Regions from separate parts of the Streptomyces sp. NPDC057617 genome, predicted to be linked through region 3. Evidence: riboswitches for the same ligand, from Rfam matches in the RefSeq annotation. Region 3 holds a riboswitch; each other region holds the start of a gene.
The links. Region 3 has a riboswitch for S-adenosylmethionine ahead of thrC (threonine synthase). Riboswitches for the same ligand answer to the same signal wherever they lie in the genome.
Positions count from the first base shown of each region.

Region 1: linked by a shared signal. The riboswitch ahead of ACFU9P_RS10595 (aminotransferase class V-fold PLP-dependent enzyme) and the one ahead of thrC (threonine synthase) in region 3 are both predicted to bind S-adenosylmethionine.
Region 2: linked by a shared signal. The riboswitch ahead of ACFU9P_RS05165 (glutathione S-transferase C-terminal domain-containing protein) and the one ahead of thrC (threonine synthase) in region 3 are both predicted to bind S-adenosylmethionine.

Region 1 covers NZ_JBHVGV010000003.1:381,884-387,860, forward strand. Annotated here, with positions in the region: gene ACFU9P_RS10575 (c-type cytochrome) at 1-2, shown strand, start outside; gene ACFU9P_RS10580 (Rieske 2Fe-2S domain-containing protein) at 1-1,045, shown strand, start outside; gene ACFU9P_RS10585 (cytochrome bc complex cytochrome b subunit) at 1,042-2,718, shown strand; gene trpD (anthranilate phosphoribosyltransferase) at 2,968-4,038, shown strand; SAM riboswitch class IV at 4,294-4,411, shown strand; gene ACFU9P_RS10595 (aminotransferase class V-fold PLP-dependent enzyme) at 4,446-5,834, shown strand; gene ACFU9P_RS10600 (Lrp/AsnC family transcriptional regulator) at 5,878-5,977, opposite strand, start outside.
Region 2 covers NZ_JBHVGV010000001.1:1,190,417-1,196,393, reverse strand. Annotated here, with positions in the region: gene ACFU9P_RS05180 (putative quinol monooxygenase) at 96-401, opposite strand; gene ACFU9P_RS05175 (winged helix-turn-helix transcriptional regulator) at 514-1,074, shown strand; gene ACFU9P_RS05170 (MFS transporter) at 1,135-2,316, opposite strand; SAM riboswitch class IV at 2,680-2,826, shown strand; gene ACFU9P_RS05165 (glutathione S-transferase C-terminal domain-containing protein) at 3,143-4,066, shown strand; gene ACFU9P_RS05160 (putative leader peptide) at 4,113-4,244, shown strand; gene ACFU9P_RS05155 (LLM class flavin-dependent oxidoreductase) at 4,412-5,665, shown strand; gene ACFU9P_RS05150 (NtaA/DmoA family FMN-dependent monooxygenase) at 5,687-5,977, shown strand, end outside.
Region 3 covers NZ_JBHVGV010000011.1:144,211-150,187, forward strand. Annotated here, with positions in the region: gene ACFU9P_RS26040 (oxidoreductase) at 1-84, shown strand, start outside; gene groL (chaperonin GroEL) at 184-1,806, opposite strand; gene ACFU9P_RS26050 (cold-shock protein) at 2,188-2,391, opposite strand; gene ACFU9P_RS26055 (ubiquitin-like small modifier protein 1) at 2,813-3,088, opposite strand; gene thrC (threonine synthase) at 3,147-4,433, opposite strand; SAM riboswitch class I at 4,451-4,578, opposite strand; gene ACFU9P_RS26065 (glucosyl-3-phosphoglycerate synthase) at 4,833-5,804, shown strand; gene ACFU9P_RS26070 (hypothetical protein) at 5,843-5,977, shown strand, end outside.

The DNA of each region.
Region 1 (5,977 bases), on a different contig from region 3:
GAGTAGCCAAGAAGAGTTTCCCGAAGAGAACCTGCCGAGCGAGCGGGGCGGCGCGGTGGAGCCCGGGGGCGACCCGTTCGCCGACCCCGGTCTGCCGGCCCACCGGCCGCGGATGCAGGACATCGACGAGCGCGCGGCCAAGCGGTCCGAGCGCACGGTCGCCCTGCTGTTCGTGCTGTCGATGGTGGCGACCGTCGCGTTCATCGCCTCGTTCGTGGCCTTCCCGGTCAGCAAGATCGTCTATGTCTGGCCGCTGGGGCACGTCAGCATCCTGCACCTCTCCCTGGGCGTGACCCTGGGCGTGGCGCTGTTCTGCATCGGCGCCGGCGCGGTCCACTGGGCCCGTACGCTGATGTCGGACGTCGAGACCGCGGACGAGCGGCACCCCATCGAGGCGCCGCCCGAGGTCAAGGCCAAGGTCCTCAAGGACTTCGCGGCCGGTGCCGAGGAGTCGGCCTTCGGCCGCCGCAAGCTGATCCGCAACACGATGTTCGGCGCGATGGCGCTGGTGCCGCTCGCCGGTGTGGTGCTGCTGCGCGATCTGGGCCCGCTGCCCGAGAAGAAGCTGCGCTCCACGCTGTGGGCCAAGGGCAAGCAGCTCATCAACATGAACACCAACCAGCCGCTGCGCCCCGAGGACATCGTCGTCGGCTCCCTCACCTTCGCCATGCCCGAGGGCCTGGAGGAGCACGCTGAGGACTTCCAGAAGCAGATCGCCAAGGCGGCCCTGATGATCGTCAGGATCCAGCCGGACGAGATCAAGGACAAGCGCGAACTCGACTGGTCGCACCAGGGGATCGTGGCGTTCTCGAAGATCTGCACCCATGTCGGCTGTCCGATCAGCCTGTACGAGCAGCAGACGCACCATGTGCTCTGCCCGTGCCACCAGTCCACCTTCGACCTCTCCGACGGCGCCCGCGTCATCTTCGGCCCGGCCGGTCACGCCCTTCCGCAGCTCCGGATCGGTGTGAACGCCGAGGGCAACCTCGAAGCGCTCGGCGACTTCGACGAGCCCGTCGGTCCTGCCTTCTGGGAGCGCGGATGAGTACCAGCACTGCTTCTTCGGACGACAAGAACCGCAGGGCCCCCGCAGGTGAGCGGGTCGCCGACTGGGCGGACGGCCGGCTGGGGATCTATTCCCTGGCCAAGGCCAATATGCGGAAGATCTTCCCGGACCACTGGTCCTTCATGCTCGGTGAGATCTCCCTCTACAGCTTCATCATCATCATCCTCACCGGTGTGTATCTGACGCTGTTCTTCCACCCCTCGATGAACGAGGTGGTGTACCACGGCAGTTACGTACCGCTCCAGGGTGTGCGGATGTCCGAGGCGTACGCCTCGACGGTGGACATCAGCTTCGATGTCCGCGGCGGTCTGCTGATCCGGCAGATCCACCACTGGGCCGCGCTGATCTTCCTCGCGGCCATGCTGGTGCACATGATGCGCGTCTTCTTCACGGGCGCGTTCCGCAAGCCGCGTGAGATCAACTGGCTGTTCGGCTTCCTGCTGTTCGTGCTGGGCATGTTCACCGGGTTCACCGGCTACTCGCTCCCGGACGACCTGCTCTCCGGTACCGGTGTGCGCTTCATGCAGGGCGCGATCCTGTCGGTGCCGGTGGTCGGGACGTATCTCTCGATGTTCCTGTTCGGCGGGGAGTTCCCCGGCGGCGACTTCGTGGCCCGGTTCTACTCGGTCCATATCCTGCTGCTGCCCGGCATCATGCTGGGCCTGGTCGTGGCCCATCTGATCCTGGTCTTCTACCACAAGCACACCCAGTTCGCGGGTCCCGGACGTACGAACACGAACGTCGTGGGCATGCCGCTGCTGCCGGTCTACATGGCCAAGGCCGGAGGCTTCTTCTTCCTGGTCTTCGGGCTGATCGCGATCGTCTCGGCCATCGCCACGATCAACCCGATCTGGGCGCTCGGTCCGTACCGCCCCGACCAGGTGTCCACCGGAGCCCAGCCCGACTGGTACATGGGCTTCTCCGAAGGGCTCATCCGTGTGATGCCCGGCTGGGAGATCAACTTCCTGGGGCACACGCTTGTCCTGGGTGTGTTCATCCCGCTGGTGATCTTCCCGCTGGTGCTGGTCGCGATCGCGGTCTACCCGTTCATCGAGGGCTGGGTCACCCGCGATCCCCGCGAGCACCACATCCTGGACCGGCCACGCAACGCACCGACCCGTACGGCCTTCGGTGTGGCCTGGCTGACCTGGTACTTCATCCTGCTCGTCGGTGGCGGCAACGACCTGTGGGCGACGCACTTCCATCTGTCGATCAACGCGATCACCTGGTTCGTCCGGGTCGCCTTCTTCGTCGGACCGGTTGTCGCCTTCGTCGTCACCAAGCGGATCTGTCTGGGGCTCCAGCGACGCGACGCCGAGAAGGTGCTGCACGGACGCGAGTCCGGGATCATCAAGCGGCTGCCGCACGGTGAGTTCATCGAGGTGCACACCCCGCTGGACCAGGCCGATCTGCACCGGCTGACCGCGCACGACCAGCACAAGCCGGCCGAGATCGGCCCGCCGGTCGACGAGAACGGCGTACGGCGCAAGGTCGGCCCCGCGGAGAAGCTCCGAGTGAAGCTCAGCAAGGGCTACTACGGCGAGGGCAGCCAGATCCCCAAGCCGACCGCCGAGGAGTACAACGAGATCGCGGCCGCGCACGGCCACGGGCACGGGCACGAGGAGATCACCACGGGCCACGGCAAGCACTGATCCGGCCGTAACAGGTCGCCACCACCGAGGGCCCCGGCCCGGTCTCCCGCGAGGGAACCGGCCGGGGCCCTCGGCGTGCGTGGGCGGGCGGACGTACGGGGTGTGTGCGCCTACGAGGTGTGCGTACGAGGTGTGCCCGGGCGCGTCCGTACTCCGGTCACTCGTGCCTGCGGCCCTGGCTCCGCCGATACGCTTACGGCGGGCCCTGTACGGCCCGTACCCATCCCCGGGCACCCACCAGGAGCGAGCATGAGCGCTGTGACCCCCGTCGGAGGCGACACCGTGGCGGACCGCACCTGGCCCGGCGTGCTGAACCCGCTGCTGCGCGGCGAGAACCTGAGCCTCCAGGACACGGCGTGGGCCATGGACCGCATCATGAGCGGCGAGGCCACCGACGCGCAGATCGCCGGGTTCGCGGTGGCGCTGCGGGCGAAGGGCGAGACGGTGGAGGAGGTCTCGGGCCTCGTACGCACCATGTACGCGCACGCCAACACCATTGAGGTGCCGGGCCGTACGGTCGACATCGTCGGTACGGGCGGGGATCTCGCCAAGACCGTCAATATCTCCACGATGGCGGCGATCGTGGTGGCGGGCACCGGTGCCAAGGTCGTCAAGCACGGCAACCGCGCGGCCTCGTCCGCGAGCGGGGCCTCGGACGTCCTGGAGAAGCTCGGCGTCAACCTGGAGCTGACCCCGCAGCGGGTCGTGGAGGTCGCCGAGGAAGCGGGGATCACCTTCTGCTTCGCGGTGAAGTTCCACCCGGCGCTGCGGTACGCGGCCAAGGCCCGCAAGGAACTCGGCGCGCAGACCACCTTCAATGTGCTGGGTCCGCTGACCAATCCGGCGCGGGTCGGGTCCCAGGCGGTGGGCGTCGCGGATCTGCGGATGGCGCCGATCGTGGCGGGGGTGCTCGCCGAGCGCGGCAACTCGTCGTTGGTCTTCCGCGGTGACGACGGCCTGGACGAGCTGACGACGACCGCGACGTCCCGGGTGTGGGTGGTACGGGACGGCAAGGTCACCGAGGAGTCCTTCGACCCGCGTGATGTGGGCCTGGACCTGGTGCCGATCGAGGCGCTGCGGGGCGCGGACGCGTCGTACAACGCGGATGTCGCCCGCCGGCTGCTGGCCGGCGAGCCGGGCCCGGTCCGCGACGCGGTCCTGCTGAACGCGGCGGCGGCACTGGTGGCGCTTGATCCCACGGGGGAGGCGCTGGCGGTGCAGTTGGGGGCGGGGATGGCGAGGGCGGCGGAAGCGGTGGACTCGGGCGAGGCGAGGCGGACGCTGGAGCGGTGGGTGGAGGCAAGCAACACGGGCGCCTGAGCGGCGGGCGGCGGCCCGTTCGTCCTCAATCGCCGGACGGGCTGCTGTGCTGTGTCCTCAATCGCCGGACAGGCTGCTGTGTTGTGTCCTCAATCGCCGGACGGGCTTGTTTTTGCTGGGCGGCACCAGTTGCGCACCCGGGTGCGGGCAAATCCAGCCCGTCCGGCGTTTGAGGACGGAACCGCTTACGCCAGCGCGTCCCGGATCGCGGACGCAGGCGCACCCGCGTGGACGTTGTGGCATACTCCTCGACCAGGTCATGAGCGACAGCGATTACGGCCCCGGCTCGCTGTCCGGCAACCCTCCGTCCGTGGCGGGGTGCCCCGGGTGAAGACCAGGCCGTGGGCAGCGAGGTCCGCGGCAAGCGCGGGCCCTTTGGGGTCCTGGTCCCCAAGGGAGCCGTTTCCGTGAGCCCGAATGCCGTCAGCACGACCGCCGCCGCCCCCCTTCCCGTTCTCGGGCGTGATGTCACCGTGCCGCTGGTCACCGGTGGCGAAGTCACCTACGCCGCGCTCGACTACGCGGCCAGCGCCCCCGCGCTCCAGCGGGTCTGGGACGATGTCGCCGCGTACGCCCCGTACTACGGCAGTGTGCACCGCGGCGCCGGGTATCTTTCGCAGCTCTCCACCGACCTGTTCGAGAACAGCCGCCGCACCGTCGCGGAGTTCCTCGGCTGCCGCCCCGACGACCAGGTCGTCTTCACCCGCTCGACCACCGACTCGCTGAATCTGCTCGCGGCCGTACTCCCCGCCGGCTGCGAGGTGTTCGTCTTCGAGACCGAGCACCACGCCTCCCTGCTGCCCTGGCGGGACGCCCGCGCCGGGGACGCCGGGATCAGCTATCTCAACGCCCCGCGCACCCCCGACGAGGCCGTTGCCACCCTGGAACGGGCGCTCGCGCGGCGGGACTCGCGGCGTCCGGCGCTGGTGTGTGTCACCGGCGCCTCCAATGTCACCGGCGAGCTGTGGCCCGTACGGGAACTGGCCGCCGCCGCGCACGCCCATGGCGCCCGGATCGTCCTCGACGCCGCGCAACTCGCCCCGCACCACCGCGTGGACATCGCCGCGCTGGACGTCGACTGGGTCGCCTTCTCCGGGCACAAGCTGTACGCGCCGTTCGGCTCCGGGGTCCTCGCGGGCCGCGCCGACTGGCTGCGGGACGCCGAACCGTATCTCGCGGGCGGCGGCGCCAGCCGTACGGTGGCGCGCAGGGCCGACGGCGGGGTCGACGTCGAGTGGCACACCACGGCCGCCCGGCACGAGGCCGGTTCGCCGAATGTGATCGGGGCGTACGCGATCGCCTCCGCCTGCAAGGCGCTCACCGAGGCGGGCTTCGACACGCTCGTCGAGCGCGAGCAGCAGCTCATCGACCGGGTGCGCTCGGGTCTCGCGGAGGTGCCCGAGGTCAGGGTGCTGTCGCTGTTCGGGGACGACGCCCCGCGTGTGGGCGTTCTGTCGTTCGTGGTCGAGGGCTGGAACAGCTCGCACTTCGCCGCCGCGCTCTCCGCGGAGTACGGCATCGGCGTACGGGACGGGCTGTTCTGCGCCCACCCGCTGGTGCGGACCCTGCTGGGGACGGACCCGCAGGACCCGGGGGAGTGCGGCGCCCCGGAGGCGGAGCCGGGCGAGCGCTCGCTCAACGCGATCCGGGTGAGCTTCGGCGCCGGAACCCCGGACGAGCACGTGGACCGCTTCGTCCGCGCCGTACGGGAGCTGGTGAACGACGGGGCGCGCTGGAACTACCGTACGGAGGACGGCCGTTGCGTCCCCGACCGGTCCGGAGCGCCGGCGGCGTAACGACCGTACGGGCGCACAAACCCCCGCGCCGCCGCCGGACTGGCTAGGCGTCGAGGCCGATCGCGAACGCCGCTTCCAGGTCGTGCTGCGAGTACGTACGGAACGCCACATGCGTGTCCGTGGCCTCGACGCCCTCGATCTTG
Region 2 (5,977 bases), on a different contig from region 3:
GTCGGCTCGGTCGTGTGACCTGCCTGGCGCGGTGGACAGGGGCCAGGACTGACTGACCCGTACGAGAAGCTTGCCTCCTTGGCGCCGGATACGGCTCAGGCGGCGGCCCTGTCGCCGATGACGTTTCCCCTCATGAGCCACGTCGGGCCTTCGGCGTAGGCGCCGGCTTCGGCGAAGAACTCGGCGAAGTAGGGGCCGCCGGCGTGAGCGTTGAACGCGTCGGCGTCCGCGTAGACCTCGTTCAGATAGAGGAGATCCGGGTTCTCCTCGTCCGAGATGACCTCGAACCGGTGGGAGCCGGGCTCGTTCGCGAGGGACTCCCGCGCGGTCTTCTTGGCCGCCCGGACGAAGTCGTCGCGATGCTCCGGCCGGACGGTGAAGGAAACGAGAAATTGGTACATGGGGCATCCTCTCAAGCTCCACGCAACGCCAGTTCGCTGACTGAACTGCTCCTGCTCGACACCGTAACATGCGTCAGTTCAGTGAATGAACTGGCGCTGGTAGGATCCGGGCATGACCCTCCCCAACACTTACGCGGACCGGAACTGTCCGCTCGCCCGGACCCTGGAGGTCGTCGGAGAGCGGTGGACGCTCCTGATCATCCGCGACGCGTTCTACGGGGTACGCCGGTTCGGGGACTTCGCCACCCAGCTCGGGATCCCGCGCGCCGTTCTGACCAGCCGGCTGAAGTCCCTTGTGCAGGAAGGCGTGCTCGCCCGTGACGACGGCGCGGCGGCAGGCGTCGAGTACCGGCTGACCGCCAAGGGCATCGCACTGTGGCCGGTCGTGCGCGCTCTGATGAACTGGGGGGAGGACTTCTACTCCCCTGCCGGAACGAAGCGCGTCCTCCGCCACGACCAGGACGGAGGTCGGCTCGACCATGAGGGGCGCTGCCAGGACTGCGGTCTGGTTGTCCCGGTCCCGGAGATCCGTATCGAACCCGGACCCGGCTTCGATACGACGGACTCCGACCGCGACCCCGTGTCCAGCGCGATCAACACACCACGACGACTTCTCGATCCGCTCCCGGTCGGCGGATCGCCGCGCCGGACAGGGGCCCCGGCGGCCCAGTGACCGCCGGGGGTTTGCCGGCCGCGGCTGCGACGACCTCGGACTCCCCGGGGGTACGCCCGTTTACAGGATCGCTGTGTTCGGTTTCGTGTCTGCCCGGTGTCGGCGTTCGGTGGTCCAGTAGAGCAGCGCGACGAGGGGAAGGGCTGCGCCGAGGCCGGTGACGGCGGTCCAGCCTCCGGCGTGGTAGAAGACGGAGCCGAGCTGGGAGCCGATTGCGCCCCCGACGAAGAACATGGCGATGAAGGCGCTGTTCAGGCGCGCGCGGGCGGCGGGGTCGAGCTGGTAGACGGTGTGCTGGCCGAGGACGAGGGCGGTCTGGACAGCCATGTCGATCAGGACCGCGGCCAGGGCGATCAGGACGATGCTGTGACCGCCGAACCCGGCGAGTGCGAAGGCCAGGGCCGCGACCGCGAACGCGGCACCGGTCATGGGACGTACGAGCCCCCGGTCCGCCCAGCGCCCGGCGAACGGGGCGATGACCGCTCCGGCCGCGCCGACCAGGGCGAAGACGCCGACCCCGATCTCCGAGTAGTGGAAACGGGGACCGGTCAGGACGAAGGACACCGTGGTCCAGAAGGCGCTGAAGGCGCCGAACATCGCTGCCTGGTAGAGGCCGCGGCGCAGCAGCGCCGGGTGGGTGCGAACCAGCCGGACGGTCGAGCGCAGCACGTGGTGGTACGGGATGGTGGTGGTCGGCGCCTGCCGCGGCAGCGCCACGCGCAGGGCCACGGCGAGCAGGGCCATGAGCCCGGCGGAGCCGAGGAAGACGACGCGCCAGTCGGTGAGGTCGGAGACCAGGCTGCTCAGGGTGCGGGAGAGCAGGATGCCGGTGAGCAGGCCGCTCATCACCCGGCCGACGATACGGCCGCGGGCATGGTCGGGGGCGAGGCCGGCGGCAAAGGGCACCAGTATCTGGGCGACGACCGAGGTGGCGCCGCTGACCAGCGACGCGATCAGCAGCATGGGGAAGCTGGTGGCGAGTCCCGCCGCCACGAGGGCGAGGGTCGTGATCGCCAGTAGGACCGCGATCAGGTTGCGCTTCTCCAGCCGGTCGCCGAGCGGGACCAGGAAGAGCATGCCGATCACATAGCCGACCTGGGTGAGTGTGATCAGTGCGCCGGTGGTGGCCGTGCTGGTGTGGAAGACACCGCTCAGCGAGGACAACAGGGGCTGCGCGTAGTACAGGTTGGCGACCGTCATTCCGGTGGCGACGGCCAGGAGCGCGACCAGCCATCCCGGCACGCCGTGCGGGGCCTCGGCGGTCGCGGGCCGGCGCGGACTCCGGACGTCGGGTGATGCGGACATGTGCACCTTCTTGGCGGGGAGAGCCGGTGGACCGGCTCGGACGGAAGCGCTGTGCGGTGGCCGGCAGTTTCTTCGGTGCCGTCACGCAGGTGTAAGCGTCGGTCCGCCCCTCGATGCTTCCTCATCACCCGCGATGGTTCGGGATTTCAGTCATCTCCATCGGAGATGAGCCGGGTGTACGTCCCGTTCGCCGGCGTCGGGGTGTCGTTCCAGCGCCGTCTCAACTGCCGGTCCCCGCCCAGATCTTGCCGCACCGCCTTCTTGACGGCCCACCGGAGCGCGCTCAGACTGTTGGGCGACGGTCACGATTGTCAGCGCTCGCCCGTGCGGAAGTTCCCGCTCGGGTGGGTCATCGGCCCCGGCCCGCTGGCAGGCAACCCTTCCACTGCGACGGGGTGCCCCGGGTGACGACCAGGTCCCGCCCGGTGGGTGGGGCAAGTGCGGTCTCGTTGTCTCGCGAGGCCCGATGGACGGGACGGGACCGGCGGAGATGGCCAGGACATCGCGGAAGAGCAGGAGCGCCTGCCGGACTTTCCGGCCGGTGCCGCTGCCGCGTCCGCGCCTGCTGACCAGGCGCCGCCACATCGATCTGCTGCGGCTCCGCAACGGCTGCTCCCCGGCTTCCTGAGCCGAACCCCTCCGCAATCGCGTTCCCGGGTCCGGGCGTTGTGCGCTGCCGCGCGCCGCCCGGCCCTCCTCCCATACGTACGGCCACCGGCGCCGAAGAAGCCACCGGGGCTCCACCGCAGCCATGGAGAGAGCCATGTCCGAGACCTTTGCCATGTCCGAGACCGCTGCCATGTCCGAGACCTTTGCGCAGACGTCCTTCCCGGCGGCGCTTCGCACCCCCCGCCCCGGCACGCCCGTGCGTTTCCGCGAGCGTATCGGCGCCGATCTGGGCGGTGGTTACTACCCGGCGGCGCACCGCTACCACCTGTATCTCTCGCTGGGCTGTCCGGGCTCGATGCGTATCTCGATCACTCTCGGCCTGCTCGGACTCAAGAACTCCGTCGGCACCACGCTCCTGCCCTCGCCGCCCGGCGCCCGCGACGCGCTCGCCGCGCTCCGTACGGCGTACGCGACCACCCGGCATCACTACGACGGTCCGCCGGCCGTGCCCGCGCTGTGCGACCTGTGGAGCGGGCGGGTCGTGAACAACCACACCCCCGACATCCTCGACGACCTCGCCCTCCGCTTCACCGACCAGGACAGCGCCGGTCTGCCCTGTCTGCGGCCCGCCGCCCTGGCCGCCGACATCGACGGCGTCCGTGAACTCCTCGGCGAGGACCCGGCCCCGGACCCGGCGCTGGAACTCCTGGAGCGTCAACTGGCCTCGCATCCTTATGTGTTGGGGGACACGCTCACGGCCGCGGATGTGGATCTGTGGGTGGCGCTCGTCCACCTGGACGCCGAAGCCCTGCGGCGCGTCGCCGCCGGTGACCGCCTCTGGTCGTACGTACGGCGGCTGGGCGCCCACCCGGCCTTCCACGGATTTCCGTGTACGGAGGGAGGTCGGGAACGCACGGAGGGAAATACGGAGGGAAATGGCGAACGTAGGGAGGGGGAGCGGGAATACAGCGGTGAGGATCTGTGTTCTTCGGAGAAGGACAAGGACTGTGCCGGGGACCAGAGCCGCGTCACGGTGCCGGTGGATCAGGAGTGCCGGCCTCAGGCCCTGGCTTGTTAGCGCGAGCCCGGGACGGCGCGGGCCGACCGGGATGGAGGTGACGGCAGTGCGGGGAGCCCCTCAGCGGCCCATGGTCACCACCGCCATGTACTCGCGGCGCCACATCGATCTCCAGCGCGTCGCCGCCGCGCTCTGTCCGGCGTACGAGTCCGTCGCCGCGCGGCACCGGGCCGCTTAGGCATTTCGCGCACCTGGCCCTCGCTGCTTGGCGCTCTTTGCCCGGCCCTCCTTTCTCTCTGTTTCGCTGACTCTCCACCTTCGACTCTCCACCTTCGCCCGGCTCTCCACCCCGACCGAGCACGGGCGCGGACGTCTTTCGGCATGCTCACAGGAAGCGGTGGCCCCATGCCCCGAGCATCACACGCACCCCTCCACCTGGCCGTCGCCCTCGACGGCGCCGGCTGGCATCCCGCGGCCTGGCGGGAGCCCGGCGCCCGGCCCGGTGAACTGTTCACCGGGCGGTACTGGACCGACCTGGTCACCGAGGCCGAGCGGGGTCTCCTGGACTTCGTGACCATCGACGACTCGCTGAGCCTCCAGACCTCCCGGTACGTCGAGCCGGACGAGCGCACCGATCAGGTACGGGGCCGGCTGGACGCGGTACTCATCGCCGCCCGGGTGGCGCCGCTGACCCGGAACATCGGGGTGATCCCGACCGCCGTCGTCACCCACACCGAGCCCTTCCACCTTTCGAAGGCGATCGCCACCCTGGATTATGTGAGTACCGGACGGGCCGGAATCCAGGTCAGGGTGTCCGGACGCGTCGACGAGGCCGCGCACTTCGGCCGCCGTACGGTGCCGGGCCTGCGGATCGAGGACCTGGCCACGGCAGCGGGGCAGCCGGCGGCGGGACAACCGGCATCTGGACGGTCAGCAGCGGAACGGCCCTGGGTGAAGGAGCTGTTCGACGAAGCCGCCGACTACGTCGAGGTGCTGCGCCGGCTCTGGGACAGCTGGGAGGACGACGCGGAGATCCGCGATGTCGCCACCGGCCGCTTCATCGACCGCGACAAGCTGCACTACATCGACTTCGAGGGCGCGCACTTCAGCGTGAAGGGCCCCTCGATCACCCCGCGCCCGCCCCAGGGACAGCCGCTCGTCGCCGCGCTCGCGCACGCGACCGTCCCGTACGAACTGGTCGCCCGCTCGGCCGACATCGGATTCGTCACCCCGGGCGACGCCGATGACGCCCGGGCCGTCCTGGCCGAGATCCGCGCGGCACAGGCCTCCGCCGGCCGCGCCGACGAGACCGTGCACGTCTTCGGCGACCTGGTGGTCTTCCTCGACGACGACCCCGGCGCCGCTGCGGACCGCAAGGCCCGCCTCGACGAACGTGCAGGCGCCGAGTACAGCAGCGACGCCCGTGTGTTCACCGGGTCGCCCGCTCAACTCGCCGACCTGCTGGAGGAGTTGCGGGATGCCGGACTGACCGGCTTCCGGCTGCGGCCCGCGGCCCTTCCGTACGACCTGGAGCAGATCACCCGCCACCTGGTGCCCGAACTCCAGCGCCGTGGCGCCTTCCGTACCGCGTACGGGGCGAGCACCCTGCGCGGGCTGCTCGGACTGCCCCGCCCCGCCAACCGCTACGCCGTCGCCTGAGCCGGAAGGACCGTACGAGAAATGAGCAAGTCCGCCATCCCGCCGAAGTCCGCCGCGCCGCTGAACCCCGCCACGCCGCTGAAGCAGATCCACCTCGCCGCGCATTTCCCCGGTGTCAACAACACCACCGTATGGAGCGACCCCGAGGCGGGCAGCCACGTCGAGTTCAGCTCGTTCGTACACTTCGCGCGGACCGCCGAGCGCGCCAAGTTCGACTTCCTCTTTCTCGCGGAGGGCCTGCGGCTGCGCGAACAGGGCGGCCGGATCTACGACTTGGACGTCGTCGGGCGGCCCGACACCTTCACCGTCCTG
Region 3 (5,977 bases):
CGGTTGTGGACCCTCTCCGAGGACCTCACCTCAACGGCCTTTCCCCGCCTCGGAACCAGCCCCGGAACCAGCCCCGGAAGGTGACCGCACCCACTGGCCGGTCACCCTGGAAACGCCCGAGGGCGGCACCCCCACAGGGGTGCCGCCCTCAGTACAGAAGGACCGGATCCGAGCCGAAGTGGCTCAGAAGTCCATGTCTCCGCCCGGCATGCCGCCCGGAGCCGCAGCCGCGGCCTTCTCCGGCTTGTCGGCGATGACGGCCTCGGTGGTCAGGAACAGCGCCGCGATGGACGCCGCGTTCTGCAGCGCGGAACGCGTCACCTTCGCCGGGTCGATGATGCCCTCGGCGATCATGTCGACGTACTCGCCGGTCGCGGCGTTCAGACCGTGGCCGACCGTCAGGTTCCGGACCTTCTCGACGACGACGCCGCCCTCGAGGCCACCGTTGACGGCGATCTGCTTGAGCGGGGCCTCCAGCGCCAGCTTGACGGCGTTGGCACCGGTCGCCTCGTCGCCCTCCAGCTCCAGCTTCTCGAAGACCGAAGCGGCCTGGAGCAGAGCCACGCCACCACCGGCGACGATGCCCTCCTCGACGGCCGCCTTGGCGTTGCGCACCGCGTCCTCGATGCGGTGCTTGCGCTCCTTCAGCTCGACCTCGGTCGCGGCACCGGCCTTGATGACGGCCACGCCGCCGGCCAGCTTCGCGAGGCGCTCCTGGAGCTTCTCGCGGTCGTAGTCCGAGTCGCTGTTCTCGATCTCGGCACGGATCTGGTTGACCCGCCCGGCGACCTGGTCGCTGTCACCGGCACCGTCGACGATGGTGGTCTCGTCCTTGGTGATGACGACCTTGCGGGCGCGGCCCAGCAGGTCCAGGCCGGCGTTCTCCAGCTTCAGGCCGACCTCCTCGGAGATGACCGTGCCGCCGGTGAGGATGGCGATGTCGTTGAGCATGGCCTTGCGGCGGTCGCCGAAGCCCGGGGCCTTGACGGCAACCGACTTGAAGGTGCCACGGATCTTGTTGACGACCAGGGTCGACAGCGCCTCGCCCTCGACGTCCTCCGCGATGATCAGCAGCGGCTTGCCCGACTGCATGACCTTCTCCAGCAGCGGAAGGAGGTCCTTCACGTTGCCGATCTTGGAGTTGACGATCAGGAGGTACGGGTCGTCCAGGGACGCCTCCATACGCTCCATGTCGGTGGCGAAGTAGGCCGAGATGTAGCCCTTGTCGAAGCGCATACCCTCCGTCAGCTCAAGCTCCAGCCCGAAGGTCTGGGACTCCTCGACGGTGATGACGCCTTCCTTGCCGACCTTGTCCATGGCCTCGGCGATCAGCTCGCCGATCTGGGTGTCGGCGGCGGAGATGGAGGCGGTCGAAGCGATCTGCTCCTTGGTCTCCACGTCCTTGGCCTGCTCCAGCAGAGCGCCCGAGACGGCCTCGACGGCCTTCTCGATACCACGCTTGAGGGCCATCGGGTTGGCACCGGCGGCCACATTGCGCAGGCCCTCGCGGACGAGCGCCTGGGCGAGCACGGTCGCGGTGGTCGTACCGTCGCCGGCGACGTCGTCCGTCTTCTTGGCGACTTCCTTGACCAGCTCGGCGCCGATCTTCTCGTACGGGTCCTCGAGCTCGATCTCCTTGGCGATGGACACACCATCGTTGGTGATCGTGGGGGCGCCCCACTTCTTCTCGAGGACGACGTTACGGCCCTTGGGGCCAAGGGTGACCTTGACGGCGTCGGCGAGCTGGTTCATCCCGCGCTCGAGACCGCGCCGTGCCTCCTCGTTGAACGCGATGATCTTGGCCATGTGAAGTGGTCCTCCCGGACAGGGGTCTCCCCGGGCCGCCAGGCCCAGGGGGCGGGTGGAACGGACCGCGACGGCGCCCGCGACGGACGGCCTGAGAGCCGTGCGGTTCCTTGCCCCACCGGCTCTTCGGGCCTCACTGACCCGGTCCTCAAGTTGTCACTCTCACTTGCAGAGTGCTAACGCCAATGATTAGCACTCGACCCCCGAGAGTGCAAGCTCCCCCGGCTCCCGCGACCCCTTCGAGGCACGGGTACGGGTACGCCCGCGGGCACCCCGAGCGCGTACCGCGCGTGTGCACGCACGAGGGGCCCGTATCCCCATCTCTGGGATACGGGCCCCTCGCGCGTGAGCTGAGTGCGTCGGTGGCCGATCGCGCCGGGATCAGACGGCGAGCTTGACCATGTCCGCCTGCGGACCCTTCTGGCCCTGCGAGATCTCGAACTCCACTCGCTGACCTTCTTCAAGGGTGCGGTAACCGTCCATCTGGATCGCGCTGTAGTGGACGAAAACATCCGCACCACCGTCGACCGCGATGAAGCCGTACCCCTTCTCCGCGTTGAACCACTTGACGGTGCCCTGAGCCATGCCTAACTCCCCTATTACTGGCCCTTCCAGGGGGCCACACTTCGCGCCGGAACGCGTCGACCGCGGCTGAATGTATCTGCCCAACTGCCCTCTGCAACAGGTCAATCGGACGAGAATTCTGGGCATGGCTGAACACGCATAGCGACGAATTCGCTGCGTTCCCGGGCAAGTCGGGCCGGGCAAAGCGCACCTATAGCGCAAACAACACCAGGACTTTGCCCCCATGTTGTCGCGTTCTGATACACGCGCGGCAGGGGCGGCGGAGGGGCGTTCCCATACTCTATCGCGTTCAACCATAGAGAATGGCTCCCTCCGCTTGCTTCGCGGAGGGAGCCATCGGGGGACCATCGGGGGACCATCGGGGGAGCCGTCAGAACGAGCCGCACCGGCGGGGCATAGGGCTCCGGGGGCTCGGGGAGGCTCAGCCCCCGGCGACCGCGGGGATGATCGACACGCCCGCGCCCGCCGGGGTGACGGTCTCCAGGCCCTGCTCGAAACGGACATCGTCGTCGTTCACGTACACGTTCACAAAGCGGCGCAGCTTGCCCTGGTCGTCCAGGACGCGCGCGGCGATGCCGGGGTGGTTGGCCTCCAGGGACTGGATGACCTCGGAGAGGGTCGCCCCCTCGGCCGGGACCTCCGCCTGACCGCCGGTGTACGTACGGAGAATGGTGGGGATGCGGACATTGACGCTCATAGTGGTGTTCTGCCTTCCGTCTTCCGGCTTTCCGTAACGCCGGTAACGTCGTCGGGATTCAGCGGGCCAGGCCGGCTTCGCGGAACGCGTCCAGGCTCGGGCGGATCGTCGCGGTCGGCCCCGTCGTCGCCGCCACGGCGTCCAGGGTCTTCAGTCCGTCACCCGTGTTGAGGACCACGGTCGTCAGCGCCGGGTCGAGCAGACCGGCGTCGATCAGCTTCTTCGTCACACCGACCGTCACCCCGCCCGCGGTCTCCGCGAAGATCCCCTCGGTGCGCGCCAGCAGCTTGATCGCCTCGACGATCAGCTCGTCGTCGACGTCCTCGACCGCCCCGCCCGTACGCCGGGCGATGTCCAGGACGTACGGTCCGTCCGCCGGGTTGCCGATCGCCAGCGACTTGGCGATCGTGTCCGGCTTCTGCGGCCGTACGACATCGTGCCCGGCCTTGAACGCGGTGGACACCGGCGAACACCCCTCGGCCTGGGCGCCGAAGATCTTGTACGGCCTGTCCTCCACCAGCCCCAGCTTGATCAGCTCCTGGAGACCCTTGTCGATCTTCGTGAGCTGCGAGCCCGAGGCGACCGGGACGACGATCTGGTCGGGGATCCGCCAGCCGAGCTGCTCGCAGATCTCGTACGCGAGGGTCTTGGAGCCCTCGCCGTAGTACGGGCGGAGGTTGACGTTGACGAAGCCCCAGCCCTCGCCCAGCGGGTCGCCGATCAGCTCCGAGCAGAACCGGTTCACATCGTCGTACGTGCCCTCGATACCGACGAGTTCACCGCCGTACACCGCCGCCATGACGACCTTGCCCTGCTCCAGGTCGTGCGGGATGAACACGCAGGAGCGGAAGCCGGCGCGGGCTGCGGCGGCGCCGACCGCGCCGGCCAGATTGCCGGTGGAGGAGCAGGAGAGGGTGGTGAAGCCGAAGGCGCGGGCGGCCTCGACGGCGATGGCGACGACCCGGTCCTTGAAGGAGTGCGTCGGGTTGCCGGAGTCGTCCTTGACGTACAGGCCGCCGGTGACGCCCAGTTCGCGGGCGAGGTTGTCGGCCTTGACCAGCTTGGTGAAGCCGGGGTTGATGTTCGGCTTGCTCGCCACATCGGCGGGGACGGGCAGCAGCGGCGCGTACCGCCAGATGTTGTCCGGTCCTTCGGCGATGCGCTTCTTCAGCTCTTCGGGGGTGCCGCTCGGCAGGTCGTACGCGACTTCGAGCGGCCCGAAACAGCTCGCACAGGCGAAGATCGGCCCGAGTTGGAAGCGCTCTCCGCACTCGCGGCACGAGAGGGCGGCGGCGGGTCCGAGATCGACAGAGGCGTCGGCGTGGCGGACGGTCTGCACAGCCATGATGGCGAGGCCCTTTCTCCTCATCTTCCTTACGACGCATTTCGCCGCAAGACGGAATTGGCACCTTCCCCACCGTGACCTCGCGGTCGGCGGGAGGGTTGCCGGGACTTCAACGGGCCGTTCCCTCAGTCCCTCTGGATGAGCGCTATGGCGTCGGACCCCTGGTCCGGCGCGTTTTTTCACGAAACGACCCCGGCATGCGGTGGCCACTCGTGTTGTTCAAGACTGTAACCGAAGGAGCGGACGGTTGAGATAGTGGTCCGCACCGCGAGATGGATCACGTCGGCACGCGTGACCATGCATGAGCACGCGTGAAACGTATGGGCACGCGTGAGCATGCATGGGCGGGCATCGCACGACACTCACGACACGCACGACACGTCAGGGAGAGTACCGACCGTGCTGGAAGAGGTGGAACGCTGGCTGACCAGGCGCTCCTGGTCGGCGGCCGACCGTACGCTCGACCGGCTCCTGCTGGCGAAGGCCGCGCGCGGCACCACGGTGAGCGTGGTGCTGCCGGCGCTCGACGAAGAGGCGACGGTCGGCGGGATCGTGTCGGTGATCCGGCGTGAGCTGATGGAGCGGGCGCCGCTGGTCGACGAGCTGGTGGTGATCGACTCCGGCTCCACGGACCGTACGGCCGAGGTCGCGGCGGCGGCGGGCGCGCGGGTGGTGCACCGGGACGCGATCCTGCCGCGGCTGACCGCGCTGCCCGGCAAGGGCGAGGTGCTGTGGCGGTCGCTGCTGGTGACGAGCGGCGATGTGGTGTGTTTCGTGGACGCGGATCTGCGCCGGTTCTCGGCGGAGTTCGTGTCCGGGACGGTGGGGCCGCTGCTGACGGACACGGATGTGCAGTTCGTGAAGGCGATGTACGACCGTCCGCTGGATGAGAGCGCTCTCACCGGCAGCCGGGGCGGCCCGGCCGGTCAGGGCGGGCGGGTGACCGAGCTGGTGGCGCGCCCGCTGCTCAATCTGCACTGGCCCCGGCTGGCCGGGTTCGTCCAGCCGCTGGGCGGGGAGTACGCGGCGCGGCGCTCGCTGCTGGAGCGGCTGCCGTTCCCGGTCGGGTACGGCGTGGAGCTGGGGCTGCTGGTCGACGCGCTGCACACGGTGGGCCTGGACGCGCTGGGCCAGGTCGATGTGGGCGTACGGCTGCACCGCCACCAGGACGACCGGGCGCTGGGGCGGATGGCCGCGGCGATCTACCGTACGGCCCAACTGCGGCTGTCCCGCGCGCATTTGGTACGTCCGGAGCTGACGCAGTTCGACCGGGGCGAGGACGGGTTCGTACCGCGCACCTACTCCGTGGACACGGAGGAGCGGCCGCCGATGCGGGAGATCGCGGAGTACACGGCCGGACGCGCGGCGTAACCGCGCATCATCACATCAGTTGCTTACATTGCACCCTTATGAGGGCAAAAGATGTGATTATCAGCCGGGCAATCGGGGTGCTGGCCGGGACACTGGTCGCGCTCACACCGCTTGCGTCCGGACAGGCGCTGGCCGCGGACCAGCCGCCGGCGGACCGGGCAGGGGTATACGGC